4 regions of the Streptomyces sp. NPDC054757 genome follow, and region 4 is predicted to be linked to each of the others. Evidence: riboswitches for the same ligand, from Rfam matches in the RefSeq annotation. Region 4 holds a riboswitch; each other region holds the start of a gene.
The links. A riboswitch is a leader RNA that binds a small molecule or an ion and turns the genes downstream of it on or off. The one in region 4 is predicted to bind cobalamin.
Positions count from the first base shown of each region.

Region 1: linked by a shared signal. The riboswitch ahead of ACWGKJ_RS03500 (ribonucleoside-diphosphate reductase subunit alpha) and the one ahead of ACWGKJ_RS26680 (cobalamin biosynthesis protein) in region 4 are both predicted to bind cobalamin.
Region 2: linked by a shared signal. The riboswitch ahead of ACWGKJ_RS10890 (ABC transporter substrate-binding protein) and the one ahead of ACWGKJ_RS26680 (cobalamin biosynthesis protein) in region 4 are both predicted to bind cobalamin.
Region 3: linked by a shared signal. The riboswitch ahead of ACWGKJ_RS25185 (CbtB domain-containing protein) and the one ahead of ACWGKJ_RS26680 (cobalamin biosynthesis protein) in region 4 are both predicted to bind cobalamin.

Region 1 is NZ_JBSHBW010000002.1:163,607-170,795, reverse strand. It holds gene ACWGKJ_RS03520 (extracellular solute-binding protein) at 1-420, opposite strand, end outside; gene ACWGKJ_RS03515 (GntR family transcriptional regulator) at 725-1,489, shown strand; gene ACWGKJ_RS03510 (DUF3311 domain-containing protein) at 1,697-1,939, shown strand; gene mctP (monocarboxylate uptake permease MctP) at 1,936-3,567, shown strand; cobalamin riboswitch at 3,851-3,974, shown strand; gene ACWGKJ_RS03500 (ribonucleoside-diphosphate reductase subunit alpha) at 4,105-6,462, shown strand; gene ACWGKJ_RS03495 (ribonucleotide-diphosphate reductase subunit beta) at 6,462-7,189, shown strand, end outside.
Region 2 is NZ_JBSHBW010000006.1:110,257-117,445, reverse strand. It holds gene tkt (transketolase) at 170-2,398, shown strand; gene ACWGKJ_RS10895 (GNAT family N-acetyltransferase) at 2,512-3,087, opposite strand; cobalamin riboswitch at 3,197-3,396, shown strand; gene ACWGKJ_RS10890 (ABC transporter substrate-binding protein) at 3,429-4,997, shown strand; gene ACWGKJ_RS10885 (ABC transporter permease) at 4,999-5,946, shown strand; gene ACWGKJ_RS10880 (ABC transporter permease) at 5,943-6,776, shown strand; gene ACWGKJ_RS10875 (ABC transporter ATP-binding protein) at 6,818-7,189, shown strand, end outside.
Region 3 is NZ_JBSHBW010000023.1:107,053-114,241, forward strand. It holds gene ACWGKJ_RS25170 (aldo/keto reductase family oxidoreductase) at 1-214, shown strand, start outside; gene ACWGKJ_RS25175 ((2Fe-2S)-binding protein) at 456-1,253, opposite strand; gene ACWGKJ_RS25180 (CbtA family protein) at 1,250-2,116, opposite strand; gene ACWGKJ_RS25185 (CbtB domain-containing protein) at 2,152-2,367, opposite strand; cobalamin riboswitch at 2,404-2,526, opposite strand; gene tsaD (tRNA (adenosine(37)-N6)-threonylcarbamoyltransferase complex transferase subunit TsaD) at 2,689-3,759, shown strand; gene alaS (alanine--tRNA ligase) at 4,095-6,740, shown strand; partial or broken gene ACWGKJ_RS25200 (IS630 family transposase) at 6,907-7,020, opposite strand; gene ACWGKJ_RS25205 (beta-1,3-glucanase family protein) at 7,043-7,189, opposite strand, start outside.
Region 4 is NZ_JBSHBW010000026.1:39,519-46,707, reverse strand. It holds gene ACWGKJ_RS26695 (class II aldolase/adducin family protein) at 1-535, opposite strand, end outside; gene ACWGKJ_RS26690 (inorganic phosphate transporter) at 872-2,122, shown strand; gene ACWGKJ_RS26685 (hypothetical protein) at 2,150-2,413, shown strand; cobalamin riboswitch at 2,506-2,643, shown strand; gene ACWGKJ_RS26680 (cobalamin biosynthesis protein) at 2,767-3,696, shown strand; gene ACWGKJ_RS26675 (cobyric acid synthase) at 3,693-5,198, shown strand; gene ACWGKJ_RS26670 (putative cobaltochelatase) at 5,323-7,189, shown strand, end outside.

The DNA of each region.
Region 1 (7,189 bases), on a different contig from region 4:
GCCCTGGTACTCCGACGACTTGCTGAGCGAGGGCGTCCAGTCGGCGCCGATCTCGCTCTTCAGGTCGCCGAGGTCGGCCAGGCCGCCGGTCGCCGCGTAGGCGGGGGTCTGCGTGTTGCCGACCTCGATGACGTCCGGCGGGGTCGACTCGGAGAGAGCGGTGGTGATCTTCTGCTGGATCCCGTCCCACTTCTGCGTCTCGAACTTGACGGTGGCGCCGGTCTTCTTCTTGAAGGCCGCCTTGAGGTCCTTCGTCCAGCCGGGAGGCGTGGAGCCGTCCATGGCCCAGACGGTGAGCGTCTGCCCCTTGTAGCCGTCGGCCCCCGCCTTCTTGCTGTCCTTACTGTCGTCCGAGCCACAGGCCGCGACGCTTGCCAGCATTGCCGCCACACCGATCGCCGCGATGAGTCCGCGCTTCACGACACCCTCCTCAGGGATGCAAAAAACTTCCCCCCACCACCCGAGAACGCCGTTCTGCCGCAACGAGTGCGACCGGTACTGCCCGTGGGGCTGGGACCTGGTCTTTAATGGTTTAGACCAGTACTCGGGAGCTTGGCCTAGACCTATTGGGGTGTCAAGGGTGTATAAGAAAGGCTGTCGTGTCCGTTATCGGACCGACACCTGAGGGAGGGCGAAGTCCCGTAACCGGACCGTGCCACCATGTGAGCCGCGACAGACGGAGGAGCCGGTGACGGCAGCAGCGCAGCACTCGGGAAGGCAGGCCATGAGCACCAGCGGGGGGACGGCCGACACGGAGAGCGCGGCACCCGGACGCACCGCGCGCGTGCCCAAGTACTACCGGCTCAAGCGGCACTTGCTCGACATGACGGAGACGCTGCCGCCGGGCACCCCGGTGCCGCCGGAGCGGACCCTGGCCGCCGAGTTCGACACCTCGCGCACCACCGTGCGGCAGGCGCTCCAGGAGCTGGTCGTGGAGGGCAGGCTGGAGCGCATCCAGGGCAAGGGCACCTTCGTCGCCAAGCCCAAGGTCTCGCAGGCCCTGCAGCTCACCTCGTACACCGAGGACATGCGGGCGCAGGGCCTTGAGCCCACGTCCCAGCTGCTCGACATCGGCTATGTCACCGCGGACGACACCCTCGCCGGGCTGCTCGACATCACGGCGGGCGGGCGGGTGCTGCGCATCGAGCGGCTGCGGCTGGCGAGCGGTGAGCCGATGGCCATCGAGACGACACATCTGTCGGCCAAGCGCTTCCCGGCGCTGCGCCGTTCGCTCGTGAAGTACACCTCGCTCTACACCGCGCTCTCCGAGGTCTACGACGTCCGGCTGGCCGAGGCCGAGGAGACGATCGAGACCTCGCTGGCCACCCCCCGGGAGGCCGGGCTGCTCGGTACGGATGTGGGGCTGCCGATGCTGATGCTCTCGCGCCACTCGATCGACGAGCGGAGCGAGCCGGTGGAGTGGGTGCGCTCGGTCTACCGCGGCGACCGCTACAAGTTCGTGGCCAACCTCAAGCGGCCGGTCGACTGAGGCCGGTCGGCCGAGTCAGGTCCCGGGCGGCGGACCCCCGGAAAGGTCCGCACCAACACCCCTCGGAAACGGCGCTCTCCACCGAAATCCCCCCGGATGAGCGGTGTTGCCGTTCCGGTATGCGGATAGGGGTTCCGTCGGATGAGCATCCTCGCCTAGATTTCCTGCGCGTTGTACCAGGTGCTCAGTGAGGGGACGGACCGCACCATGCCCGAGAAAAGACCGGTGGTCACGCCGGTGCGCGTGATCATCGCGGTATGCCTGATCGCACCCTTTGTCGCCATGCTCTGGGTGAGTTCATACGCGAAGGTGGACCCGGCCTTCATCGGTATCCCGTTCTTCTACTGGTACCAGATGCTCTGGGTGCTCATCTCGACCGCGCTCACCATGACCGCGTACAAGCTGTGGCAGCGTGACCAGCGCGCCCGCAAGGGGGGTGCGTCCGCATGAAGGACGGTGTGAACGGCGTCGCGCTCGGCGTCTTCATCTTCTTCTTCGTCGCCGTCACGGTCGTCGGCTTCCTGGCCGCCCGCTGGCGCCGCGCCGAGAACGCGGCCACCCTCGACGAATGGGGCCTGGGCGGAAGGTCGTTCGGCACCTGGGTCACCTGGTTCCTGCTCGGCGGCGACCTCTACACGGCGTACACCTTCGTCGCGGTCCCCGCGGCCGTCTACGCGGCGGGCGCGGCCGGGTTCTTCGCCGTGCCGTACACGATCCTGGTCTATCCCCTGATCTTCACCTTCCTGCCGCGGCTCTGGTCGGTCTCGCACAAGCACGGGTACGTGACCACGTCGGACTTCGTCCGGGGCCGGTTCGGCTCGAAGGGGCTCTCACTGGCCGTCGCGGTCACCGGCATCCTCGCCACCATGCCGTACATCGCTCTCCAGCTGGTCGGCATCCAGGCGGTGCTCGACGTGATGGGCGTCGGCGGCGAGGGCAGCAACTGGTTCGTGAAGGACCTCCCGCTGCTGATCGCCTTCGCGGTGCTCGCCGCGTACACCTACTCGTCGGGGCTGCGGGCGCCCGCGCTGATCGCCTTCGTCAAGGACGGTCTGATCTACATCGTCATCCTGGTGGCGATCATCTACATCCCGATCAAACTCGGCGGCTTCGACGACATCTTCGCCAAGGCCGGTCACGCCTTCTCGCAGACCAGCCCGGCGACGGGCAAGCCGCGCGGGGCGCTCGCACCGGGCGCGGCGGGCCAGTGGGGCTATGCGACGCTGGCGCTCGGCTCCGCGCTCGCGCTCTTCATGTACCCGCACTCGATCACGGCGACGCTCTCCTCGCGCAGCCGTAACGTGATCCGCCGCAACACCGCGATCCTGCCGCTGTACTCGCTGATGCTGGGGCTGCTCGCCCTCCTCGGCTTCATGGCGATCGCCGCCGGTATCAAGGTGAAGAACGGCCAGCTGGCCATCCCGCAGCTCTTCGAGAACATGTTCCCCGACTGGTTCGCGGGGGTGGCCTTCGCCGCCATCGGTATCGGTGCGCTGGTCCCCGCCGCCATCATGTCCATCGCCGCGGCGAACCTCTTCACCCGCAACATCTACAAGGACTTCATCAAGCCGGGGGCCACCCCCGCCCAGGAGGCCAAGGTCTCCAAGCTGGTCTCGCTCGTGGTGAAGGTCGGCGCGCTCCTCTTCGTGCTCGCCATGGACCCGACGGTGGCCATCAACTTCCAGCTGCTCGGCGGTATCTGGATCCTCCAGACCATGCCGGCGCTGGTCGGCGGGCTCTTCACCCGGTGGTTCCACCGCTGGGCGCTGCTCGCGGGCTGGGCGGTCGGCATGGTGTACGGGACGCTCGCCGCGTACGGCGTGGCGAGCCCGACGCAGGCGCACTTCGGCGGCTCCTCCAAGGAGATCCCGGGCATCGGACAGATCGGCTACATCGGTCTGACGGCGTTCGTACTGAACGTGGTCGTGACCCTGGTGCTCACTGTCGTGCTCAACGCGGTGAAGGCACCCGCCGGGATCGACGAGACCTCCCCGGAGGACTACACGGCGGACGCCGGGGACGAGGGCGTCCAGGTGGAGCTGCCTCCGGCCACGGCGGGAGCACCGGCCGGCCACTGAGCCGGCCGCTCCGCCAGGGGCCGGGTCCGCCGGGGCTGCGTCCGCCGGGGCCTCGCTCCGCCACGGGCCACGCTCCGCCAGGGGCCGTCGCGCCTCCCTTCCGGGGGAGAAGCGCGGCGGCCCTTCTCCGTGCCCCCAGGAGCCCCCGCAGGGCGCCCCTGAACCGCTTCTGAGGCGTCCCGGTGGCCTGCACGCGGCCCCGGCGAAGCGGCCGTACGAGCCACCCTCCCAGGCTCCACGACACAACATATGGGGGGTGCTTTCCGGCGGGCACCCCACATGTATGCTCATGCTCGCTGTCGCCGCAGGGGAATCCGGTGCGAATCCGGAACTGTCCCGCAACGGTGTGATCAGTGCGCTTTCGCGCACCGTGGAGTCCGAGGACCTGCCGACGGCGCATCCGGCTCGACCGAACCGGATGGGAAACGTCCGGGCCTCGCGGTAGGGCCTGCGGACGCCATGCGGTGTGCTGCTCTGCTGTGCCCGTACGCGCCCGTGCCCCCCGCCGGCCCCCAGCCGAGCGAGGGAGAGCGCACCGTGACCATCGCGCCCACCGCACCTGTCTCCGAGCAGGTGGCGGACGCCCCGGGAACCGTACTGCTGCGGACCCTGACCGACCTCACCGCCGATCTCACCGACACCGACCCCGGCAGGGTCGCCGCTGCCGCCCTGCGCGGGCGCAACGCGGCGTCGGACGAGGCGGAGCTGCGGGAGCTGGCCACCGAGGCGGCCGCGGGTCTCATCTCCGAGGACCCCGCGTACTCCCGGCTCGCCGCGCGGCTGCTCACCCGCACCATCGCCGACGAGGCGGCGGGCCAGGGCGCGGTGTCGTTCTCCTCGTCGGTCGCCGTCGGCCACCGCGAGGGGCTGATCGCCGACCGTACGGCCGCCTTCGTCCGGCTGCACGCGGAGCGGCTCGACGCGACCGTCGACCCCGGGGCCGACGACCGCTTCGGGTACTTCGGGCTGCGCACCCTCTACAGCCGCTATCTGCTGCGCCACCCCCTCACCCGCCAGGTCATCGAGACACCCCAGCACTTCATGCTCCGGGTCGCCTGCGGTCTCGCCGCCGACGAATCCGCCGACGCGCTGGCCGAAGTGGCCGCGCTGTACGGGCTGATGAGCCGCCTCGACTATCTGCCCTCCTCCCCCACGCTCTTCAACTCCGGTACCCGGCACCCGCAGATGTCCTCCTGCTACCTGCTGGACTCGCCACTCGACCAGCTGGACTCGATCTACGGGCGCTACCACGAGGTGGCGCGGCTCTCGAAGCACGCGGGCGGCATCGGCCTCTCGTACTCCCGCATCCGCGCCCGCGGTTCGCTGATCCGCGGCACCAACGGACACTCCAACGGCATCGTCCCCTTCCTCAAGACCCTCGACGCCTCGGTCGCCGCGGTGAACCAGGGCGGCCGGCGCAAGGGCGCCGCCGCCGTCTACCTGGAGACCTGGCACTCGGACATCGAGGAGTTCCTGGAGCTGCGCGACAACACCGGTGAGGACGCCCGGCGTACGCACAATCTCAACCTGGCCCACTGGGTGCCCGACGAGTTCATGCGCCGGGTTGGCTCGGACGGCACCTGGTCGCTGTTCTCGCCCGCCGACGTGCCGGAGCTGACCGATCTGTGGGGCGAGGAGTTCGACGCCGCGTACCGCAGGGCCGAGGCGGCGGGGCTGGCGAGGAAGACCATCCCGGCGCGGGAGCTGTACGGGCGGATGATGCGCACCCTCGCCCAGACCGGCCAGGGCTGGATGACCTTCAAGGACGCGTCGAACCGTACGGCCAACCAGACCGCCGAACCGGGTGCGGTCGTCCACTCGTCGAACCTGTGCACCGAGATCCTGGAGGTGACGGACGACGGCGAGACCGCGGTCTGCAACCTGGGCTCGGTCAACGTCGGCGCGTTCGTCTCCGGCGGCTCCCTGGACTGGGAGCGCCTGGACGCGACCGTCCGCACCGCGGTCACCTTCCTCGACCGGGTCGTGGACATCAACTTCTACCCGACCGAGCAGGCGGGCCGCTCCAACGCCAAGTGGCGTCCGGTGGGCCTGGGCCTGATGGGGCTCCAGGACGTCTTCTTCCAGCTGCGGCTGCCCTTCGACTCACCCGAGGCGCAGGCGCTCTCCACCCGGATCTCCGAGCGGATCATGCTCGCCGCCTACGAGGCGTCCTGCGACCTCGCCGACAGGAGCGGCCCGCTGCCCGCCTGGGAGAAGACCCGCGCGGCCCGCGGTGTGCTGCACCCCGACCACTACGCGACCGAGCTGAACTGGCCGGAGCGGTGGGAGGCGCTGCGCGCCCGGATCGCGAGGACCGGGATGCGCAACTCGCTGCTGCTCGCGATCGCGCCGACCGCGACCATCGCCTCGATCGCCGGGGTGTACGAGTGCATCGAGCCGCAGGTCTCCAACCTCTTCAAGCGCGAGACGCTCTCGGGTGAGTTCCTCCAGGTCAACGCGTATCTGGTGAACGAGCTGAAGGAGCTGGGCGTCTGGGACGCGCAGTCCCGTGAGGCGCTGCGCGAGGCCAGCGGTTCGGTGCAGGGCTTCAGCTGGATCCCCGAGGAGGTCAGGGCGCTCTACCGCACCGCGTGGGAGATCCCGCAGCGCGGTCTGATCGACATGGCCGCGGCCCGCACCCCGTTCATCGACCAGAGCCAGTCCCTGAACCTGTTCCTGGAGACGCCGACCATCGGGAAGCTCTCCTCGATGTACGCGTACGCGTGGAAGCAGGGCATCAAGACCACGTACTACCTGCGCTCGCGCCCGGCGACGCGTATCGCGCGGGCGGCGCGCTCCGCCGCCGTCCCCGCCCAGCAGGCCCCGGCCGCCGCCGAAGCGGACGCCATCGCCTGCTCCCTTGAGAACCCCGAGTCCTGCGAGGCCTGCCAGTAATGAGCACCGAACCCCACAAGCCCGAGAAGAACCTGCTCGACCCGGGCTTCGAGCTGACCCTGCGTCCGATGCGCTACCCGGACTTCTACGAGCGCTACCGCGACGCGATCAAGAACACCTGGACCGTCGAGGAGGTCGACCTCCACTCGGACGTGGCGGACCTGGCCAAGCTCTCGCCGGGTGAGCAGCACATGATCGGCCGGCTGGTCGCGTTCTTCGCGACGGGCGACTCGATCGTCTCCAACAACCTGGTGCTGACCCTCTACAAGCACATCAACTCGCCCGAGGCGCGGCTGTATCTCTCGCGCCAGCTCTTCGAGGAGGCCGTGCACGTCCAGTTCTATCTGACGCTGCTCGACACCTATCTGCCGGACCCGGAGGACCGCGCGGCGGCCTTCGACGCGGTCGAGGAGATCCCCTCCATCCGCGAGAAGGCGCAGTTCTGCTTCCGCTGGATGGACTCGGTCGAGAAGATCGAACGGCTGGAGAACCAGGCGGACCGCCGCCGCTTCCTGCTGAATCTGATCTGCTTCGCCGCCTGTATCGAGGGGCTGTTCTTCTACGGGGCCTTCGCGTACGTGTACTGGTTCCGCTCGCGCGGGCTGCTGCACGGCCTGGCGACCGGCACCAACTGGGTGTTCCGTGACGAGACCATGCATATGAACTTCGCGTTCGAGGTGGTCGACACGGTCCGCAAGGAGGAGCCCGAGCTCTTCGACGACGCGCT
Region 2 (7,189 bases), on a different contig from region 4:
ACTGCTGAAGCCCGTCGCCCGCTGCTGAAATCCGCCGTGCGGCAAGGTCCCGCACTACGCCGTCCGGTGGGGCCGTGGAGCGCGGGAACGGCGAATACGGGGAAGGGGTGAGAAGACTGAGCCGCCGGGCTCACCTTTCCCCCACGGAGCAGCAGGCGAAGGAGCGACGATGGCAGAGCAGCATCCGAACGGCGTGAACGCGGTACCCGGCCGGAGCCAGGACCTGGTGTTGCCGGTGGCCGCGCGCGCCGGCTGGGACGAGGTGGACGTCCGGGCGGTGGACACCATCCGACTGCTCGCCGCGGACGCGGTGCAGAAAGTGGGGAACGGCCACCCCGGGACCGCGATGAGCCTGGCGCCCCTGGCGTATCTGCTGTTCCAGAACGTGATGCGGCACGACCCGGCCGACGACCAGTGGCTCGGCCGGGACCGGTTCGTGCTCTCCTGCGGCCACTCCAGCCTCACCCTGTACATCCAGCTCTACCTCTCCGGGTACGGTCTGGAGCTCTCGGACCTGGAGGCGTATCGCACCTGGGGCTCGGCGACGCCGGGCCACCCGGAGTACCGGCACACCAGGGGAGTGGAGATCACCACGGGGCCGCTCGGTCAGGGGCTGGCGAGCGCGGTGGGCATGGCCATGGCGGCCCGGCGGGAACGGGGTCTGCTCGACCCGGACGCCCCCGCGGGCAGGAGCCCCTTCGACCACCAGGTGTACGTCGTCGCATCGGACGGCGACATGATGGAGGGCGTCACATCCGAGGCGTCCTCGCTCGCCGGGCACCAGGAACTCGGCAGCCTGGTGCTGTTCTACGACGCCAACCAGATCTCCATCGAGGACGACACCGACGTCTCCTTCAGCGAGGACGTGGCCGCCAGATACGCCGCATACGGCTGGCATGTTCAGGACGTCGACTGGCGGGGCGACGGAGCGTACACCGAGGACGTCGACGCCCTGCTCCACGCCATCGAGCAGGCGAGGAGCGAGCGCGGACGCCCGTCGCTGATCGTGCTGCACACCCTGATCGGCTGGCCCGCGCCGACCAAGCAGAACACCGGGAAGGCGCACGGCTCCGCGCTGGGCGACGAGGAGGTGGCGGCCACCAAGAAGCTGCTCGGCTTCGACCCGGACCGCACCTTCACCGTCGAGGACGACGTCCTGCGCAGGGCCCGTGCGGTACGTGACCGCGGCGCCGAGGCCCACGCCCGGTGGCAGCGCGACTTCTCCGCCTGGCGCACGGCCAACCCCGCGCGGGCCGCCCTCCTCGACCGGCTCCAGGCGCAGGAACTGCCCGGCGGCTGGGCCGACGCGCTGCCCGCGTTCCCGGCCGACGAGAAGGGCATGGCCACCCGCAAGGCGTCCGGCGAAGTCCTCGGGGCCCTCGCGCCGGTACTCCCCGAACTGTGGGGCGGATCGGCGGACCTGGCCGGGAGCAACAACACCACCATGGAGGGGGTGGAGTCCTTCCTCCCCGCCGACCGGCAGACGGAGCTGTGGAAGGGCGGACCGTACGGAAGGACCCTCCACTTCGGTATCCGTGAGCACGCCATGGGTGCGATCCTCAACGGCATCGCCCTGCAGAGCCTGACGCGGCCGTACGGGGGCACGTTCCTGACGTTCTCCGACTACATGCGCCCCGCCGTCCGGCTGGCCGCCCTGATGAAGCTGCCCGCCGTGTACGTGTGGACGCACGATTCCATCGGCCTCGGCGAGGACGGTCCGACCCATCAGCCCGTCGAGCACCTCGCCGCCCTGCGGGCCATCCCCGGCCTGGACGTCGTACGGCCCGGTGACGCCAACGAGACCGCCGCCTGCTGGGCCGCCATCCTTGAGCACACCGACCGGCCGACGGGACTGGTCCTCACCAGGCAGAACCTCCCCGTACTCGACCGTGGTCCGGGCTCCGGCCACACCCCCGCCGCGGCGGCCGCCAAGGGCGGGTACGTGCTCACCGAGCGCGGCCGGGGCTCCGAGCCCGACGTGATCATCGTCGCGACCGGCTCGGAGGTGCAGATCGCACTGGACGCCTGTGCTCTGCTGCTGGCCGGTGATCTGACGGTCCGGGTGGTGTCCATGCCGTGCCGCGAATGGTTCGCCCTCCAGCCGGCCGCCTACCAGGACGAGGTGCTCCCGCCTGCGGTACGCGCCCGGGTGAGCGTCGAGGCCGCCGTCGGCCAGGGCTGGCGCGAGGTCGTCGGCGACGCCGGGCGGATCGTCAGCCTTGAGCACTACGGCGCGTCGGCGGACTACCAGCGCCTCTACTCCGAGTTCGGGATCACCCCCGAAGCGGTCGCGCAGGCCGCCCGGGACAGCCTGGACGACACGCGGACGGCGACGCGCCCCGGCGGCCGGCAGAGTACGGCGGCGCCCGCCGACGGCGGCACGGCCGACCGGCCGTGAGGCCCCACCGGCCGGAGCCGCCCATGGGCTCCGGCCGGTGCGGTGTACGGACCAACTGCCGTGCCAAGCAGTGCAGTTGACGGATCAAACGGCACGATGGCGGGTGGGGGCGGTCAGTCCCGGCGGCGCAGGTCCAGCATGCAGAGAACCGTGTCGTAGCGGTCCTCGCCGACGGCGACGAAGCCGGGGAGGCGCCCGTACGGAGTGAAGCCGAGCGACCGGTAGAGCTCCAGAGCCCTGGTGTTGTCGCCACGGGCGTCCAGCGTGAGCACCTCGATACCCGCCTTCCGCGCATCGGTGATCAGGCCGGCGGTCAGCGCCCGGCCGACACCATGCCCCTGGGCCTCGGCGGCCACCGCGATCTTCTCCACATCGGCGTGCGGCCGGTGGGTCGGCCGGGCGTACCGCAGCCAGTACCCGAGCCCCACCATGCGGCGGTCCAGGTAGGCGGCGCGCAGGCCGGCGTCTCCCGCCCGCGCCGCGCGGACGACACGGCGGAGAAGTCCGGCCACTTCGTCCGGCGCGGGCGGTTCGACCCAGCCCAGCGCTGCGCCCGCTCCGACCAGGTCGGCCAGCATCCGGTGAGCGGACTCGGCGAGCCCGGCCGCCAACTCCGGATCGGCAGCCAGCTCCTCGGCGTCGAGGATCACGGGCTCGGCTCTCGGACCGCCGGTCAGGGGGGATGTCATGGGCCGCAGCCTAGTGACCCCGGCCGATCCGGTTCCATCGGCCCTGGGCCGCCGGACAGCCGAGACCTCCGGACAGCCGAGACCTCCGGACCACGGAACGGGAACCGGGTTCCGGCCACCTCTGCCCCGTACGTCACAATGAGTGCACGAGGCGACGGGGATCAGGAAGCCGGTGCGAGTCCGGCGCGGTCCCGCCACTGTGACCGGGAAGCGGTCCTCCTGCATGTCACTGTCCGCTGACGCGGGCGGGAAGGCGGAGGTGAGCGACGATCCGGGAGCCAGGAGACTGACCTGTCGCCGGTCCGCGAGCAGGGGCGAGGACACCCCGGAGAGGATCGGCTGTGACGACGCATGCCCGGACGGAGGCCCCGGACCGGCACCGGCCGGTGCTCGGCAGACGGGGAGCGCTGGCCGCCGGAGGCGCCCTGGCACTGGCCGCGACCGGCCTGCTCGCCGGGTGCGGCGGGGACAGGAAGGACGGGGGAGGCGGTGACCGGTTCCGCGCCGCGTTCACGGCCGGCGGCTCACAGGAGACCCTCGACCCCCATGTCGCCCCGAACTTCGTCGACCAGGCCCGCGCCAAGGCCCTGTACGACACGCTCGGGACCTACGCCGACGACATGTCCGTCCGCAAGCGGCTCGCGGAGTCCTGGGAGAGCGACGCGTCCGGCACCCGGTGGCGCATACGGCTGCGCAAGGCGCAGTTCCACGACGGCAAGCCGGTCACCGCCAAGGACGTCCTCTACAGCTACCGCCGCGCCGCCGACCCCGCCACCGGCTCCCCCTCGCAGGTCCTGCTGTCGGCCATCGACTCCGGCGCCACCCGGGCCGACGGCGAACGGTCCGTCGTCTTCGTACTGAAGGCGCCCAACTTCGAGTTCCCCACCGTCTTCGCGGGCCCCGGCACGGAGATCATCCCCGACGGGACGAAGGAATTCCGCAAGCCCATCGGCTCCGGCCCCTTCACCTATGTGTCGTTCACGCCCGGCGGCACCGCCCGCTACCGCGGCTGGGACGGCCACTGGGACGGCGCCCCGCACATCGCGGAGCTGGAGATCGTCCCCGCGAACGAGGAGTCTGCGCGGCTCAACGCGCTGCTGTCCGGGCAGGTCCACTACGCCGCCGACCTGGCCGGTGCCTCCGTGGACCGGCTGAAGAAGGAGGGCTCGACGCGGCTGCTGACCGCCGAGCGGGCCACCGCCCAGCAGTTGTTGCTGCGCACCGGCCGCAAGCCGTTCGACGATCCGCGGCTGGTGCGCGCCGTGCAGCTGGGGATCGACCGGGAGGCGCTGGTCCGGGTCGCGCTGGCCGGACACGGGGAGCCGGGGAACGACCTGTTCGGCATGGGTCTGCGCGGCTATCCGAACGGCATCGCGCCCCGGGTACGCGATGTCGGCCAGGCACGGAAGCTGGTGAAGGAGGCCGGAGCGGAGGGGCTGCACATCACCGTGGAGACCAGCTCCGTCGATGCCACCTGGGAGGCGGCCGCGGACCTGATGGGGCGGCAGCTGCGTGAGGTCGGGCTCCGTCTGACCGCCAACACCCGTGCGTCCAGTACGTACTTCAGTGAAATCAGGACACAGGGGGTGGCCGCCTTCAACACCACCTCCACCCTGCCCCTCTCCGACTTCCTCCAGCAGCGGGTCCGCGGGGGAGCGGCCCGCAACCAGACGCAGTACGCGTCGAAGAAGTTCGACACGCTCCTGGAGCGGGCCCGCACCACCCGGGACGAGAAGGAGCGGCTGGCGCTCCTCGCCCGGGCACAGAAGCTCGCCCGGGACGAGTCCGGACTGCTGGTGTGGGCGTTCTCCGACGCCAACGACGCGATCGGCCCATCGGTCCGCGGTCTGCGCGCCGCGCCGCCCAACTCGCACGACTGGGCCCGGTTCGACCGGGTCCGCATCGGCTGACGTGCGCGCCTATGTGCTGCGGCGTTTCCTGCTGGCGGCCCTCCAGTGCCTGGTGGTGCTGGTCGCCGTCTTCGCGGTCGGTTCGCTGCTGCCGGGCGACACGGCCGACGTGCTCCGCGGCGAACTCGGCACGCCGGAACAAGTGGCCGCGCTGAGAAGTCAGTTGGGTCTTGACGAGCCGGCCTGGACCCGCTTCGGACACTGGCTCGGCAAGCTGCTCAGCGGCGACCTCGGGCACTCCCTGACCACCGGGCTGCCGGTGGGCGACGACATCGGCCGCCGTATCGGGGTGACGCTGCTGCTGGGCGTGCCGGCGCTGGTGCTGGTCACCGTACTGGCGCCGCTGCTCGGCACGGTGTCGGGGCTGCGGGAGGGCAGTCGCGTCGACCGGACGCTGAACACGGCGGCCGTACTGCTGCACGCGGTACCCGAGTTCGTGCTCGGGCTGCTGCTGGTCGCCTCGGTCTCACTGGCGGCAGGGCTGCTGCCGGCCACCGCTGTCGGCATGGACACCGCCGATCTGCTCACCCAGCCGACCGTGCTGGTGCTGCCCGTCACCGTACTGACGGCCCGTCACCTCTGTGATCTGGCACGGCAGATCCGGGCCGGGGTGGCGGCGGGGCGGCACGGTTCCGTCGCCGCGCATCTGCGGCTCCTCGGTATGCGGGAGCGGACGGTGGTGCTGCGCCATGTACTGCCGGGTGCCCTGGGCCCCGCGGCGCAGCAGTTCGCCCGCTGTGTGGAGGGGCTGCTGGGCGGCACCGTACTGGTGGAGGCGGTGTTCGGCTTCCGCGGCCTCGGCAGCGGTTTCGTCGAGGCCGTACAGAACCGCGATCTGCCTCAGGTGCAGACGTACGCGCTGCTCTTCGCCGGCACCGCTGTCGCGGTCAACCTCATCGGCGACCTCGCCGCCCACCGCCTGGCACCGCACCGGGAGGTGACGGCATGACCGCGCCGGCGGAGGCCGGGACCGTGCGCCCAGGCCGTAACCGCCTGCCGTGGATCGCCCTGACACTGCTCGGTGTGCCGGTGCTCGCGGCCCTGCTGGGGCCGTGGTTGGCCGGGGGTGCTCCGTCGGCGCGGGGCGCGCTGCCGTCGCAGCCGTCCGGCGAAGGGCACCCGCTCGGTACGGACGTCCTGGGTCGCGATGTGCTGTGGCTCGTGCTGCACGGCGGTGCCTCGGTCCTGGGGAGCGCCCTGGGCGCGCTGCTGATCGGCGTGGCCGTGGGTGCCCCGCTGGGGCTGCTGGCGGCGGGCCCGCGGCGCGGCCTCGACGAGACGGTGATGCGCGGCCTCGACCTGCTGCTCGCGTTCCCCGGGCTGCTGGTACTGATGACCCTGGCGGCGACCGGGCACCGCGACCGGTACTGGCTGGTGGCGGTCGCCGGGGTGCTCCAGGTCCCGGCCGTGGCCCGCCTGGTGCGCGGAGCCGCGCTCGCCCCGGCCTCCCGCACGGTCGTCGAGGCGCTGCGGATGCAGGGCCGCGGCTGGGCGTACATCCATCTCCGCCACCTGGCACGGGAGTTGGCCGCCCCGCTGGCCACCGACGCGGGCGGCCGGTTCTCCGTGGTGCTGTATCTGCTGGCGTCCGCCAACTTCCTCGGACTGGGGCTGCCGGTGTCCTCACCCGACTGGGCGGTGCTCATCGAGCGCAACAGCGACGCGCTGTTCACCCAGCCCGCCGCGGTGCTGGTGCCCGCCGGTCTGCTGACGGCGCTCTGCGTCGGCGGCAACCTGCTCGTGGACAGTGCCCTCGCCGGACAGCGGGGGGTCCGGTGAGCCCGGCGAGTGAGTATTCCGGGCGGGCGCAGGAGGGCCCGGTGGCCCGCTCCGCCCGCCCGCCGCTCCTCGACGTCCCGGAGCTCTCCGCGTACGCGGACGGGGCCCGGCGCCCGCTGCTCGACCGGATCGCACTGACCGTTCCCGCCGGTTCCGTCACCGCCGTAGTCGGCCCGTCGGGCAGTGGCAAGACCACGCTCGGCCTGGCCGCGCTCGGAAGCTCCCGCAGGGGCGTACGGCTCTCCGGAAGCGTCCTGCTGGACGGTACGGATCTGCTGCTCCTGGAGCCGTCCCGGCGCCCCCCGGCCCGGGCGGGCCGGGCCGCGCATCTGCCCCAGCACCCGGAGACGGTGCTGGATCCGGTCCGCAGGGCCGGTGGCACCCTCACCGAACTGGCCGCGCTCGGGCACCAG
Region 3 (7,189 bases), on a different contig from region 4:
CACCCCACTGCAGTCCACGGCACTTTCCGCCGTGGCCACCCGGCTGGACGCGACACCGATGTCGGTCGCCCTGGCCTGGCTGCTGCGGCGGTCGCCGAACATCCTGCTCATTCCCGGCACCTCGTCGGTGGCGCACCTGCGCGAGAACGCAGCCGGTGCGGGACTCTCGCTCTCCGACGAGGAACTCGTGGAGTTGGACAAGATCGGCCACTAGGGCGCGTTTCGAAAGTAGCGCCGTCCGCCCGAAGGGCGGGGCCGACGGCGCCTGGCGCGTGCGATCGCAAGGCGGAGGATCGTCCTCGTACTGGACGTACTTGGACGACTCCGACAACGCGGCGAGCGTGCGTGCCAGGCGTCGTCGGCCAGGCGGGACTTTCGAAACACGTCCTAGCAGAGCGCGCAGCCCGGCCCCCGGCAAGACCGGGGGCAGTGGCGGATGACGTGATGCGGCCTGGTCAGCGGGACAGTACGCAGTCCCCGCACAGGGCCCCCGCGGCGCCGGGCGCGGCGCGGTAGATCAGGCAGCAGCTCCGCCGCCGGAACACTCCGTCGGGCCGCACGCTGCTCGCGTCGCGCAGTGGGGGCCGCGCCAGAAGCAGTGAGCTGATGGCGCGGGTCCGTGCGGTGAGGTTTGGGCGGCTTGCCGTGATCATGGTCGCGGCTCCGTTGACGGCCGATGCGGTGTTGCCCCAGAGGATGTGCGGGGAGACCGAGAACTCGGCCATCGCATGGGCGAGTTCGCTCAGGGGGCCGTCCACCAGACGACTGCCCAGCTCGGCGGCGAGCCGGGCCGGCGGCGCGGCTGAAGAGAGTTCGCCGGTGAGGGCCCCGACGGCAGAAGCCCCGTCAGTCACCGCCCCCTCGACAAAAGCCCTTTCGGTGAAAGCATCGGCGGGCAGCGACAAGGGGACCGGGCCGCCGGTCACAGGCTGCCATCGGAGGTCCGCGAGGCCGGGGGCGGGCACCAGCCCGTACAGCACGGCGGCGGCCAGTGCCGGTGACACCAGCCGGGCAGCCAGCCCCAGATGGGCGACGGATGCCGCGACCCGGGTCTCGACCGCCTCGGGCGGCTGCCCGCCTGCCGCGGCGAGCCACTCCCGTACGCCTGTCACCCGGGCTTCGAGCAGTGGGCCGGTGATCCGCCGCCAGGGCCCGGGGGGTTCCGTACCTGGCGGATGGGTCCGGACGCCGAAGAACGGGCCGAGCGCGGCGATCTCCTCGATCGCCGCGCTCGCCGTGGGTGGACCGCTCATGCCGGAACGGTGTCCGGCTCCTGCGAGGGGGCGGCGGCATCCGGTCGCATGGGCCGGAGCAGGCGCTCGGCCAGCGGGGCGAAGACCAGGCCGATGGCCGTCCAGAGGATGAGCTGGGCCGCGACCGAGTAGAAGCGGAAGTCGAACAGCACATCGGCCGGGAAGCCCGGGTAGACGATGTGGCCCTTCGGGTCGGTCAGCGGCAGCGGGGTCTCGGTGGCGTGATGGCCGAAGTTCTCCTTGTTGGACGCGAGATGGCCGAGCTGCGGCAGGAGCAGCATGACGATCCCGATCGCGACCACGAATGCGGCGCCGGCGAGGAGGGAGGCGTTCCAGTTGCCGAAGCGCGGCTGGAGTCGTCGGCCGAGCCACACCGCTCCCGCCAGGAAGGCCACGGAGCACACGACCATGATCAGATACAGGGCGCTGCGCTGCTGGATGGTGTCCTCGTGGCCGATCGCGGGCGGGTTGGCCGGGTACTTCAGGAACGGCACCAGATACATGCCGAGGAACCCGCCGGCGGCGACGAGCAGCGCCAGGGAGCGGGCCCGCAGACCGCCGGTGCGGCCCAGGCAGACGGTGTAGGCGACGGCGAACAGGGCGCCCATCGCCATACCGAAGAAGACGATGCCGACGCCGATGCCGAGGTTGGCCTGGATGGTGCGGCTGAACAGTTCGGGGCCGCCCGCCTCCGGTATCAGGCCGGCTGCCTTGTCGAGGGCGGCCTGGGCGGCATCGCGGCCGCTCTCGTAGTCGATGGCCTTGGATATCTGCGGCTCGGCGAAGATCCGCGCGAAGACGAAGGCGAGCAGGCCCGCGACTGCGCCGGCGAGAACGCCGCGCAGTATGAGCTTCTTTTCCATGTCGAGTTGTCCGTACGTCCAGATGCGGCGGAGGGTCAGTGGCAGGGAAAGCCGAGGAAGTGGCGGCCGTCGTGGACGAACTCGTGAATGTGCATGTCGTTGCCGAACACCGACACGGCCCCCTGGTCGACGCCGATGAAGTAGTAGACGGCCAGCGCGATCAGCGCGGTACCGACCAGCCAGAGAACGGACTTGGAGATCGGCAGGACAACCGGTGTGGCCACCGGACGGGATGTGGAAACGCTGCTCAAGGTGAGCCCTCCTTCTGGGATCGTGCGTCCCTTGCGTATGCGGGCGGAGTGAGGGCTCAGTGTCTGACTTGCCGGCCACCTTCCGGTGGCGTGGCTCACAGTGGCGCGACCGTGCTGGAATCTCACCAGCTTCCTTATGCCATCACTACACGCGCAGCGTACGGATCGCTTCTCCAGGCGGTCAATCAAGCCCATGCCAAATCCGGAGCAGGGCTGGGTGGAGCTCTGGAGGCCGGCCCCCGCGCCGTTGCGGTGACGGGCCGGCGGCGTACCTTATTGCATATACTTTGCAACTGCGTTCCGTATGCGAAAGAGGTTGTCGTGGGTTCTCCGGTGGTGCTCGGGATCGAGTCGTCGTGTGACGAAACGGGCGCCGGTCTGGTGCGGGACGGGCGATTGCTGGGGCATGCGGTGGCGTCGAGCATGGACGAGCACGCCCGCTTCGGCGGAGTGGTCCCGGAGATCGCCGCACGGGCACACGTCCACTCGTTCGTTCCCGTCGTGCGGGAGGCGCTGGAGCGGGCCGGGCTGCGGATGTCGGACATCGGTGCGGTGGCGGTCACCACGGGACCAGGTCTCTCGGGGGCGTTGCAGGTGGGTCTGGCCGGGGCGAAGACCCTGGCCTTCTCCCTGGGGGTGCCGTTGCACGGCGTGCACCATCTGGCCGGTCACGTCGCGGCCGACACACTGGAGCACGGGCCGTTGCCGGACCCGTGCATGGTGCTGATCGTGTCGGGCGGGCACACGTCCCTGCTTCTCGTACGGGACCTCGCGCGGGATCCGATCGAGCACCTGGGCGACACCATCGACGACGCCGCCGGGGAGTGCTTCGACAAGGTGGCCAGGGTGTTCGGACTGCCGTACCCGGGCGGGCCCGCCATCGACCGCACCGCGCGGGAGGGCGATCCGCGTGCCGTGGCGTTCCCCCGGCCGCTGAGCGGTCCGCGTGACGCGCGCTACGACTTCTCCTTCTCGGGGCTGAAGACCTCGGCCGCCCGCTGGGCCGAGCGGCACCGGTTGCAAGGCGAAGAGCTGCCGCTCGCCGACGGGGCGGCTTCGCTCCAGGAGGCCGTGGCCGATGTGCTGACGCGCAAGGCGGTGGCGGCCTGCCGCGAGCACGGGGTGGGAACACTCGTCGTGGTGGGCGGGGTGGCCGCCAACTCGCGGGTGCGGGCGCTGGCCGAGGAGCGCTGCCGGGCCGCCGGGATCGTGCTGCGGGTACCCCCACTGAAGCTGTGCACCGACAACGGCGCGATGGTCGCCGCCGTCGGTGATCTCCTGGTCCGGGCGGGGGCCGGACCGGCCCCGCTCGATGTCTCGGTCGATCCGTCCGCGCCGCTGGAGTACGCGGCCCTGCACCCCGTCTCCCGTACCGGTGCGAGAGCGGCGTGAACGCCACCGCACACGGCCGCCGGGCGGCGCGGGGGCCGGGATGTCGGTGAACTCGCCGTGCCGGGTCCGGCGCGCGGCGGCGGCATCGGGGCCGCGCTCCTCGACACTGTGACCGTGGACGCGCCCGGGGAACCCTGCCGCCTGCCGACTTCCCCGCGCACCGAAACAACTCTGGCCTGCCACCGGCGCCTTGGGCGGGTGCGGGCCACCCGTCCGGCGTCCGAAGGATCCGGAGGCGCGGCATTCTCCGGCCCCCGGCATCCAGACCAGCGCGGCCGTTCCCCCTTCCTGTCCGGCCCCCTTCCTGTCCGACCGATCCACCGGAGCACTGAACTTTGCGTACCGCCGACATCCGCAGCAGATTCCTCGACTACTTCGCCGAACGCGGCCACACGGTCGTCCCGAGCGCGCCGCTGCCCACCCCTGACCCGACGCTGCTGTTCGTCAACGCCGGCATGGTGCCTTTCAAGCCGTACCTGACGGGCGAGGCGGCCGCGCCGTGGGAGCGGGCCACCAGCGTGCAGAAGTGCGTACGGACCCTGGACATCGAGGAGGTCGGCCGCACCACCCGGCACGGCTCCTTCTTCCAGATGAACGGCAACTTCTCCCTCGGGGACTATTTCAAGGAGGAGGCCATCGCCTACGCCTGGGAGCTGTCCACGAACGCACGGGACGGCGGCGGCTACGGCCTGGATCCGGAGAAGATCTGGGTCACGGTCCACCACTCCGACTCCGAAGCGCGCGCCCTGTGGCGGCGGATCGCGGGGCTGCCCGACGAGCGGATCGTGGCCCGCGGGGACGAGGACAACTTCTGGTCGATGGGCGTACCCGGCCCCTGCGGTCCCTGCTCCGAGCTGTACTACGACCGGGGACCCGCACTGGGCCGCGAGGGCGGCCCGGCCGTCGACGAGGACCGGTACATGGAGTTCTGGAACCTCGTCTTCATGCAGTACGAACGCGGCGAGGGCCCCGGCAAGTCCGGCTACCCGATCCTCGGCGAGCTGCCGCGCCGCAATATCGACACCGGCATGGGCCTGGAGCGCATGGCCACCCTCCTCCAGGGCAAGGACAACCTCTACGAGATCGACGAGACGCGCCCGGTCCTCGACCGGGCCGCGCTGCTGGCCGGTGTCCGGTACGGGGCGGACAAGGAGACCGACGTACGGCTGCGCGTGGTGGCCGACCACGTCCGCACCGCGCTGATGCTCCTCGCCGACGGCACCGCTCCCGGCAACGAGGGCCGCGGCTACGTGCTGCGCCGCATCGTGCGCCGCGCGGTGCGCTCCATGCGCCAGCTCGGCCACCAGGATCCGGCCCTGCCCGAGCTCCTCCCGGTGGCCCGGGACTGCATGGCGCCCAGCTATCCCGAGGTGGCCGAGGCCTATGCGCGGATCAGCGACCAGGCGTACGGCGAGGAGGACGCTTTCCGTACCACCCTCAAGCAGGGCACCACCGTGCTCGACACCGCCGTGGCCAAGGTGAGGGCGGAAGGTGGGCGCACGCTGCCGGGCGCGCAGGCGTTCCTGCTGCACGACACCTACGGCTTCCCCGTCGACCTCACGCTGGAGATGGCGGCCGAGCAGGGCGTCGAAGTCGACCGTGCGGGCTTCACCGCTCTGATGAACGAGCAGCGCGAACGGGCCCGCGCCGACGCCCGGGCCCGTAAGTCCGTTGGCACCGCCGACACTTCGGCGCTGCGCTCCCTGCTGGACGCGCACGGGCCCACCGACTGGCGGGCCTGGTCCACCCTGACCACCGAGTCGCGGGTGCTGGGCATCCTGGGTGCCACCGGTCCGGTCCCCGTTGTCCGCGAGGGCGAGATCGCCACCGTGGTCCTGGACCGTTCGCCCTTCTATGCCGAGTCCGGTGGTCAGGAGAGCGATGCCGGCCGGATCTCGGGAGCCTCCGCCGAGGCCGAGGTCCTGGACGTACAGCGTCCGCTGCCCGGACTGATCGCCCACCAGGTACGGGTCACCGCAGGGGAGTTGACGGCGGGCGACGACGTGGTCGCCGCTGTCGACGCCGAATGGCGGCTAGGAGCCCGCCAGGCGCACTCCGGCACCCACGTCCTGCACGCGGCCCTGCGCGAGACCCTGGGCCCCACGGCCCTCCAGGCAGGCTCGTACAACCGGCCCGGCTATCTGCGCCTGGACTTCCCCTGGCGCGGCGGCCTCTCCACCGGCGTCCGCGGCGAGATCGAGGAGGCTGCCAACCGGGCCCTGCGCATGGACCTACCGGTCGGGGTCGAGTGGATGACGCTCGCCGAGGCCAAGGAGCGGGGCGCGCTGGCCCTCTTCGACGAGACGTACGGGGAGAAGGTGCGCGTCGTCGAGATCGGCGGGGCCTGGTCACGCGAACTGTGCGGCGGCACCCACGTCGAGCACGCGTCCCAGATCGGCACCGTCGCCCTGACCGGGGAATCCTCCGTCGGCGCCGGGATGCGGCGGCTGGAGGCGGCCGTGGGTATCGAGGGCTTCGGCTACCTGGCCCGCGAACGGGACCTGGTCTCCCTGATCGCCGGGCAGCTCGGCGCGCCGCGCGCGGAGCTGCCCGAGAGGATCGCCGGCCTCCTGGACCGGCTGCGGACAGCCGACCGCGAGAACACCCGGCTCAAGGCGCAGGGCACCGCGGCGAGGGCCGCGGAACTGGCCGCCGCCGGGGTGGACGCCAACGGCACCCTCGTCGCCACCGCCAGGGTGACCGGCACACCCGGCGACGCACGCGCCCTGGCTCTGGCCGTACGCGACCGCCTCCCGGCGAACCGCCCCGGCGCCGCTGCGGTCGCCACACAGGACGGCGCCCTGGTACTCGCACTCAACCACGCCGCCACCGAAGCAGGGCAGAACGCATCCACCCTGGTCAAGCGGGTACTTGACGGCCGCGGTGGCGGCTCCCCCGAGATCGCCCAGGGCGGTGGGCTTCCGGGTGAGCGGCTTGACCGCGTGCTGGCCGATCTGCCCGGGATCATCAGCGGTGGCTGACGGCGGGACCGGGGGTGCACAGGGATCTCCGGTGTGGTGGTGCGCTCCTTGACAGCCCCGTCACACCGGAGATCTCGCATTGTCCAGGTCCCCGTACCCACACGCTCGCGGTCCGTACGTCCGGCCGGCATCAGGACCTCGCGGCGGCCGGTGGCCCGGGGCGGTCCCGGAAGGGCTCCCCCGGCCGATAGCAGCACCGGGCCGCGATCGAGCAACGCCCCCAGGACCGGCCGCGCACCCGCACCATCGGCGTGTGCCCGTGCCGGCCTCGGGAGCGCGGCCCATGTCAGTGGGTGCCCGTGTCAGTGGGTGAAGGTGAACCAGTTGAGGTTGACGAAGTCCGAAGTACTTCCGGAGAAGACCAGGTAGACGTCGTGGACCCCGGTCGCGGGCGCGACGATGTTGGCGGGGACCGTCTGCCAGGCCTGCCAGCCGCCGTTGTTGGCGAA
Region 4 (7,189 bases):
GCTGGGCGGTGCGGTCGTACGCCTGGTCGAGCGAGCCGCCGAAGGTGACCGTGCCGTGGTTCTGGAGGAGGCAGCCGGAGCGGTCGGCGAGTGCGGTGAGCATGTTCGCCGCCAGCTCGTCGCTTCCGTAGAGCGCGTACGGGGCGACCCGCACCGGGCCGCCCAGTGCGGCGGCCATGTAGTGGACGGCGGGCAGCTCGGGGACGAGGGTGGAGACCGCCGTCGCGTGCACCGCGTGGGTGTGGACCACGGCGGTGGCGGTGGTGGCGCGGTAGACGGCGAGATGCAGGGGCAGTTCGCTGGTCGGCTTCAGCTCGCCGAGCACCTGGCGGCCCTCCAGGTCGACGGCGACGGTGTCGCCGGGGCCGAGCCGCTCGTACGGCACCCCGCTGGGGGTGACCAGGATCAGATCGCCGCAGCGCACCGAGACATTGCCCGATGTACCGACGACCAGCCCATCGGACGCGGTCCTGCGGGCGGTGGCGACCACATCGTGCCAGGCATGCGCGAGCGGACCGGTCTCATAGGACGTCACGGCACCCTCCCCCATCACATCTCACATCTGGCCCCATCACATCTGACCCCACATCCGGAACATCCGGAACATCCGGAACATCCGGAACATCCGGAACGCACCGGTCCCGGTGCGCCGCCCCGGGCACAGGCGGCCCGTCCCCGCGATGATGCCAGGCCCGCGGGCACCGCGGTACGCCGCGACGGCAGGCAGGCAGGCGGGCGGGCAAGCGGGCCGCGATGAGCGGAATGGGTGCGTCCGGGCAGGGTCACCACAGCGCCCGGCTCAGTTCATCTTCCGTTCACCCGGGTTGCCTACGTTCATCGCGTCAATGACCTCGAACGATTGCCCAGGTAAATGGAACACTTGACCCTGCTCCTTGGGATCGTGATCATTACCGCTCTCGTGTTCGACTTCACGAACGGTTTCCACGACACGGCCAACGCGATGGCCACGACCATCTCGACCGGCGCTCTCCAACCGAAGACCGCGGTGGCCATGTCCGCCGTGCTCAACCTCGTCGGGGCGTTCCTCTCCGTCGAGGTCGCCAGGACGATCTCCGGCGGGATCATCAACGAACAGGGCATCACCACCGAAGTGATCTTCGCGGCGCTCGTCGGCGCCATCCTCTGGAACCTGCTGACCTGGCTGCTCGGCCTGCCGTCCAGTTCCTCCCACGCACTCTTCGGCGGGCTCATCGGAGCCACGCTGATGTCGGTCGGCTCGTCCGGTGTCAACGGCGACGTGGTCGTCACCAAGGTCCTGCTCCCCGCGGTCGCCGCGCCGGTCGTCGCCGGTCTCGCCGCGCTGCTGGCCACCAGGCTGACGTACCGGATCGGACGCCGTACGGACGAGAAGTCCACCGCCAAGGGCTACCGGGCGGGCCAGATCGCCTCCGCCGGCCTGGTCTCGCTGGCCCACGGCACCAACGACGCGCAGAAGACCATGGGCATCATCACCCTCGCCCTGGTCACCGGCAAGGTCATCGCCCCCGGTTCGAACCCGCCGCTGTGGGTCATCGTCTCCGCGGGCACCGCCATCGCACTCGGCACCTACCTGGGCGGCTGGCGCATCATCAAGACCATGGGCAAGGGGCTCACGGAGCTCAGGCCGCAGCAGGGCTTCGCCGCCCAGACCGGTGCCGCGACCGTGATCCTGGCCTCCTCGCACCTCGGCTTCTCGCTCTCCACCACCCAGGTCTGCTCGGGCTCCGTGATGGGCGCGGGCCTCGGCCGCAAGGGCGGGGTGGTCCGCTGGTCCACCGCGACCCGGATGGCCGTCGCCTGGTGTCTGACGCTGCCCGCCGCCGCGCTCGTAGGCGCGGGCGCCGAGTTCCTGACCGGCCGCGGTCCCTGGGGTATCGGGGCCGTGGCCGTTCTGCTGGTCGCGGGCTCCGGTGTCATCTGGGCGCTCTCCCGCCGTACACCGGTCGACCGGCACAGCGTCACGCCGGACGGGCCCGCGGTCGCCGACGAGCCCGCCGGGGTGGTGACGACAGCCATCGCCGCCGTCGCCCCGCCGCCCGTCGCGGTCCCCGAAGGTCTGCGGACCACCATCCCCGCACCGGGCGGCCCCGCACCGGAGCCGACCCGGCCCGCCACGGTCTGACGGCCCGAACGAGAAGGACACCCCACCATGGACATCGACTGGGCAGCTCTCGGCACCGTCTTCGGCGTCAGCCTCGTGGCGACCGTCGGACTGGTCGGCCTCTTCACGCTCGGCGTGGTGGGGCTGGCGCGTGAGCCCGCGCCGGAGGCGGGCACCGCGACCGCACCCGCCGCCACGGCACCGGCCGGTACGGGCCGGGGCGGCACCCCGGGCGTGCGGGCGGGTTCGTACGCCTGCTTCGCGCTCTGCGCGGCGGCCGTCGCGTACGGAATCTTCCTGATCGTCGCCTGACGGCCCCGCTCCCCCGCGTCACGCCGTAGCCCCGGCGGCCCGTGTGGGGCCCGGCACAACGACTCGTCGCAGGTCAAGGGTGAGTTGACGGGTGTTCGCCGACCGTGGTGGACTGCCGGGGCCAGTACGGCGGCAGGAGAGGAAGTCCGGTGCGAATCCGGCGCGGTCCCGCCACTGTCACCGGGGGTCGCACCCCGGGAGCCAGGAACTCTCACCGCCGGTCACGTCGAACCAGGGCGCGGACACCCTGAGTGAGGACTACGCCATGCGCGGCTGCCTGCTGCCCGATCGCCCCGACACTCCGGTCACCAGCGCGGCAGGGGCCCGCCGAGGCGTACCGGCCTGCTGACCCCATGCGTGCCGAGCGTGTCTTCGTGTACGGCGCCGCCACGGGCCTCCTGGCGGACTTCCTCATCGCCGATCCCCGGCGCGGGCACCCCGTCGCCGCTTTCGGGCGGGCCGCCGCCGCAGTGGAGCGCCGGCTCTGGCGCGACCACCGCGGGTGGGGCGTCCTGCACACCGCGGTCTGCGCCGGGGGCGCGGTGGGCGCCGCCGTGCTGGCCGGGCGGGCCGTGCGCGGCCGGCCCGCGGCGGGGATCGCGCTGACCGCGGCCACCACCTGGGCCGTCGTCGGCGGCACCTCGCTGGGGCGGGAGGCGCGCGCGGTGGGCGATGCGCTGGCCGCCGGTGACACCGAGGCAGCCAGGGAGCGGCTGCCGCATCTGTGCGGACGCGATCCGCAGGCCCTGGACGCCCAGCAGATCGCGCGGGCCGTCGTGGAGTCCGTGGCCGAGAACACCTCGGACGCGGTGGTGGGCGCGCTGGTCTGGGGTGCGCTGGCCGGGGTGCCGGGGCTCGCCGGGTTCCGGGCGGTGAACACCCTGGACGCGATGGTCGGCCACCGGTCGCCCCGTTATCTGCGGTACGGCTGGGCCTCCGCCCGGCTGGACGACCTGGCGGGCTGGCCCGGCGCCCGGCTCACCGCCGTACTCGCGGTCCTCGCGGGCGGGGACCCGGGCGGCGCCCTGCGCGCCTGGCGGTCCGACGCGGGCGGCCACCCGAGCCCCAACGCGGGCCCGGTCGAGGCCTCGTTCGCGGGCGCGCTGGGTGTACGGCTCGGCGGCACCCTCTCGTACGGCGGCCGGGTCGAGCACCGGGCGGTGCTCAACGGCGGTGGCAGGCCCGTGGAGTACGGGGACATCGAGCGTGCGGTCCGGCTGTCGCGCCGGGTGTCCGTGCTGGCGCTCGCGGCGGCTCTCGTGGTGAGGAAGGTGCGCGGATGAGCGGCGGACTGCTGGTGGCCGGTACGACGTCGGACGCCGGGAAGAGCGTGGTCACGGCGGGCATCTGCCGGTGGCTGGTGCGCCGGGGGGTGAAGGTCGCGCCGTTCAAGGCGCAGAACATGTCGCTCAACTCGTTCGTCACCCGCGAGGGCGCGGAGATCGGGCGGGCCCAGGCCATGCAGGCGCAGGCGGCGCGGGTCGAGCCCACGGCCCTGATGAATCCGGTCCTGCTCAAGCCGGGGAGCGACCGGTCGAGCCAGGTCGTGCTGATGGGGAAGCCGGTGGGCGAGATGAGCGCCCGCGGCTACCACGGCGGGCGGCAGGAGGCGCTGCTCTCCACGGTGACGGACTGCCTGGCCGAGCTGCGGGGCACGTACGACGCGGTGATCTGCGAGGGGGCGGGCAGTCCCGCCGAGATCAATCTGCGGCGGACCGACATCGTGAACATGGGCATCGCGCGCGCCGCGCGGTTCCCGGTGGTCGTCGTCGGCGACATCGACCGGGGCGGTGTCTTCGCGTCGTTCTTCGGTACGACCGCGCTGCTGGCCGCCGAGGACCAGTCGCTGGTCGCGGGATATCTCGTCAACAAGTTCCGCGGCGACGTCTCCCTCCTCGAACCGGGGCTCGACATGCTGTACGGGCTGACCGGGCGGCGGACCTACGGGGTGCTGCCGTACGCGCACGGTCTGGGCATCGACGAGGAGGACGGGCTGCGGGTGTCGATGCGCGGCACCGTGCGTGAGTCCGCGGTCTCGGCGCCGTACGGGCAGGATGTTCTGCGGGTCGCCGTGTGCGCCGTGCCGCTGATGTCGAACTTCACCGATGTGGACGCGCTGGCGGCCGAACCGGGCGTCGTGGTGCGGTTCGTGGACCGTGCGGAGGAGCTGGCGGACGCGGATCTGGTGATCGTGCCGGGGACACGTGGCACAGTGCGCGCCCTGGCGTGGCTGCGCGAGCGGGGGCTCGCGGACGCGCTGGCGAGGCGGGCCGCCGAAGGCCGTCCGGTGCTGGGCATCTGCGGCGGTTTCCAGCTGCTGGGCGAGCACATCGACGACACGGTCGAATCGCGCGCCGGGTCCGTGGCCGGGCTGGGGCTGCTGCCCGTGCGGGTGCGGTTCGCCGTGGAGAAGACCCTGGCGCGGCCGGCCGGCGAGGCGCTCGGGGAGCCCGTCGAGGGGTACGAGATCCACCACGGGGTCGCGGACGTCCGGGGCGGTACGCCGTTCCTCGACGGGTGCCGCGCCGGTTCCGTGTGGGGCACGCACTGGCACGGCTCGCTGGAGAGCGACGGTTTCCGCCGGGCGTTCCTGCGCGAGGTCGCCGCCGTGGCGGGCCGGCGTTTCGTACCGGCGCCCGACACCAACTTCGGTGTGCTCCGCGAGGAGCAGCTGGACCGGCTCGGCGACCTCATCGAGGAGCACGCGGACACCGAGGGGCTGCTCGCGCTGATCGAGTCGGGCGCTCCGGCCGGGCTCCCCTTCGTACCGCCGGGGGCGCCATGAGAGCGGCGGAAGCGACGGGAGCGGCGGTTGCCGCCCGCCCGGCGGCGCCCCGCACGACATGGCCCAGCGGCCTCCCGGCCGATACCGAACCTGCCACCCGAGCATCTGAAGGAGTGATCCCGAAGTGACCACGCCCTATCCGTTCACCGCTGTCGTGGGCATGGACGACCTGCGTCTCGGGCTGCTGCTCAACGCGGTCAGCCCGGCAGTCGGCGGCGTGCTCGTGCGCGGCGAGAAGGGGACCGCGAAGAGTACGGCGGTGCGGGCTCTGTCCGCACTGCTGCCCGGGGTCCCGGTGGTACCGGGGTGCCGCTTCTCGTGCGACCCCGGCGCGCCCGACCCGGCGTGTCCGGACGGCCCCCACGAGTCCGCCGACGGCGTGTCGCGCGAGGCGCGCATGGTCGAACTGCCCGTCGGCGCGTCCGAGGACCGGCTGGTCGGCGCCCTGGACATCGAACGCGCGCTGGCCGAGGGCGTGAAGGCCTTCGAGCCGGGGCTGCTCGCCGACGCGCACCGAGGGATCCTCTATGTCGACGAAGTCAACCTGCTGCACGACCACTTGGTGGATCTGCTGCTGGACGCCGCGGCGATGGGCGCCTCGTACGTGGAGCGCGAGGGCGTCTCCGTACGGCATGCGGCGCGGTTCCTGCTCGTCGGGACGATGAACCCCGAAGAGGGTGAGCTGCGGCCGCAGTTGCTGGACCGCTTCGGGCTGACCGTCGAGGTCGCCGCCTCGCGCGATCCGGACCAGCGGGTCGAGGTGGTGCGCAGGAGGCTCGCGTACGACGACGACCCCGCCGGGTTCACGGCCCGCTGGGCGGACGAGGAGGGCGCGCTGCGGGAGCGGATCGTGGCCGCGCGTGCGCTGCTGCCCTCGGTACGGCTGGGCGACCGGGCGCTGCGGCAGATCGCCGCGACCTGTGCCGCCTTCGAGGTGGACGGGATGCGCGCGGACATCGTGATGGCGCGCACCGCGACCGCGCTGGCGGCCTGGGCGGGGCGTACGGACGTCACGGCCGACGATGTGCGGCAGGCGGCGCTGCTCGCGCTGCCGCACCGCCGCAGGCGCAACCCGTTCGACGCGCCGGGGCTCGACGAGGACAAGCTCGACGACACGCTGGCGGAGTCCGCGGGCGACGGCGACGGGCCCGACGGCGACGACGACGGCCCCGGGCCCGAAGGTGGCGGCGGTGGCGGGCTGCCGCCGCAGCGTGACGGGGACGGCGGCCCTGACGACACACCGGCGCGCCCGGAACCGTCGGCTGACGGGTCCGACACGCCGGCGCACGAGGAGCCGTCAGCGGACGGGTCCGGCACGCCGGCGCCGCAGGGGGCGGGCGAGGGCGGCCCCACCGCGCCCGGCGGTGGCGGGGAACAGGCGGCGGCCAGACCGGCAGAACCGTTCCGCACCCGCGTACTGAGTGTGCCGGGGCTCGGCGAGGGGGCCGCGGGGCGCCGCTCACGGGCCAGGACCGAGCACGGCCGCACCACCGGTTCACGCCGGCCGCAGGGCGCGCTCACCAAGCTCCATCTGGCGGCGACGGTCCTGGCCGCCGCGCCGCACCAGCGGGCGCGCGGGCGCTCGGGGCGCGGTCTCGTGGTGCGCAGGGACGATCTGCGGCAGGCCACCCGGGAGGGGCGCGAGGGGAATCTGGTGCTCTTCGTGGTGGACGCGTCGGGTTCGATGGCGGCCAGGCAGCGGATGAGCGCGGTGAAGGGTGCGGTGCTCTCGCTGCTGCTCGACGCATACCAGCGGCGCGACAAGGTGGGCCTGGTGACCTTCCGCGGCAAGGACGCGGAGATCGCGCTGCCGCCGACCTCGTCCGTCGACGCGGCAGCGGCCCGGCTCGACACACTGCCGACCGGCGGGCGCACCCCGGTGGCCGCCGGGCTGCTGAAGGCCCATGAGGTCCTGCGGGTCGAGCGGATGCGGGACCCGTCCCGCCGGCCGCTGCTCGTGGTCGTCACCGACGGCCGGGCCACCGGCGGCC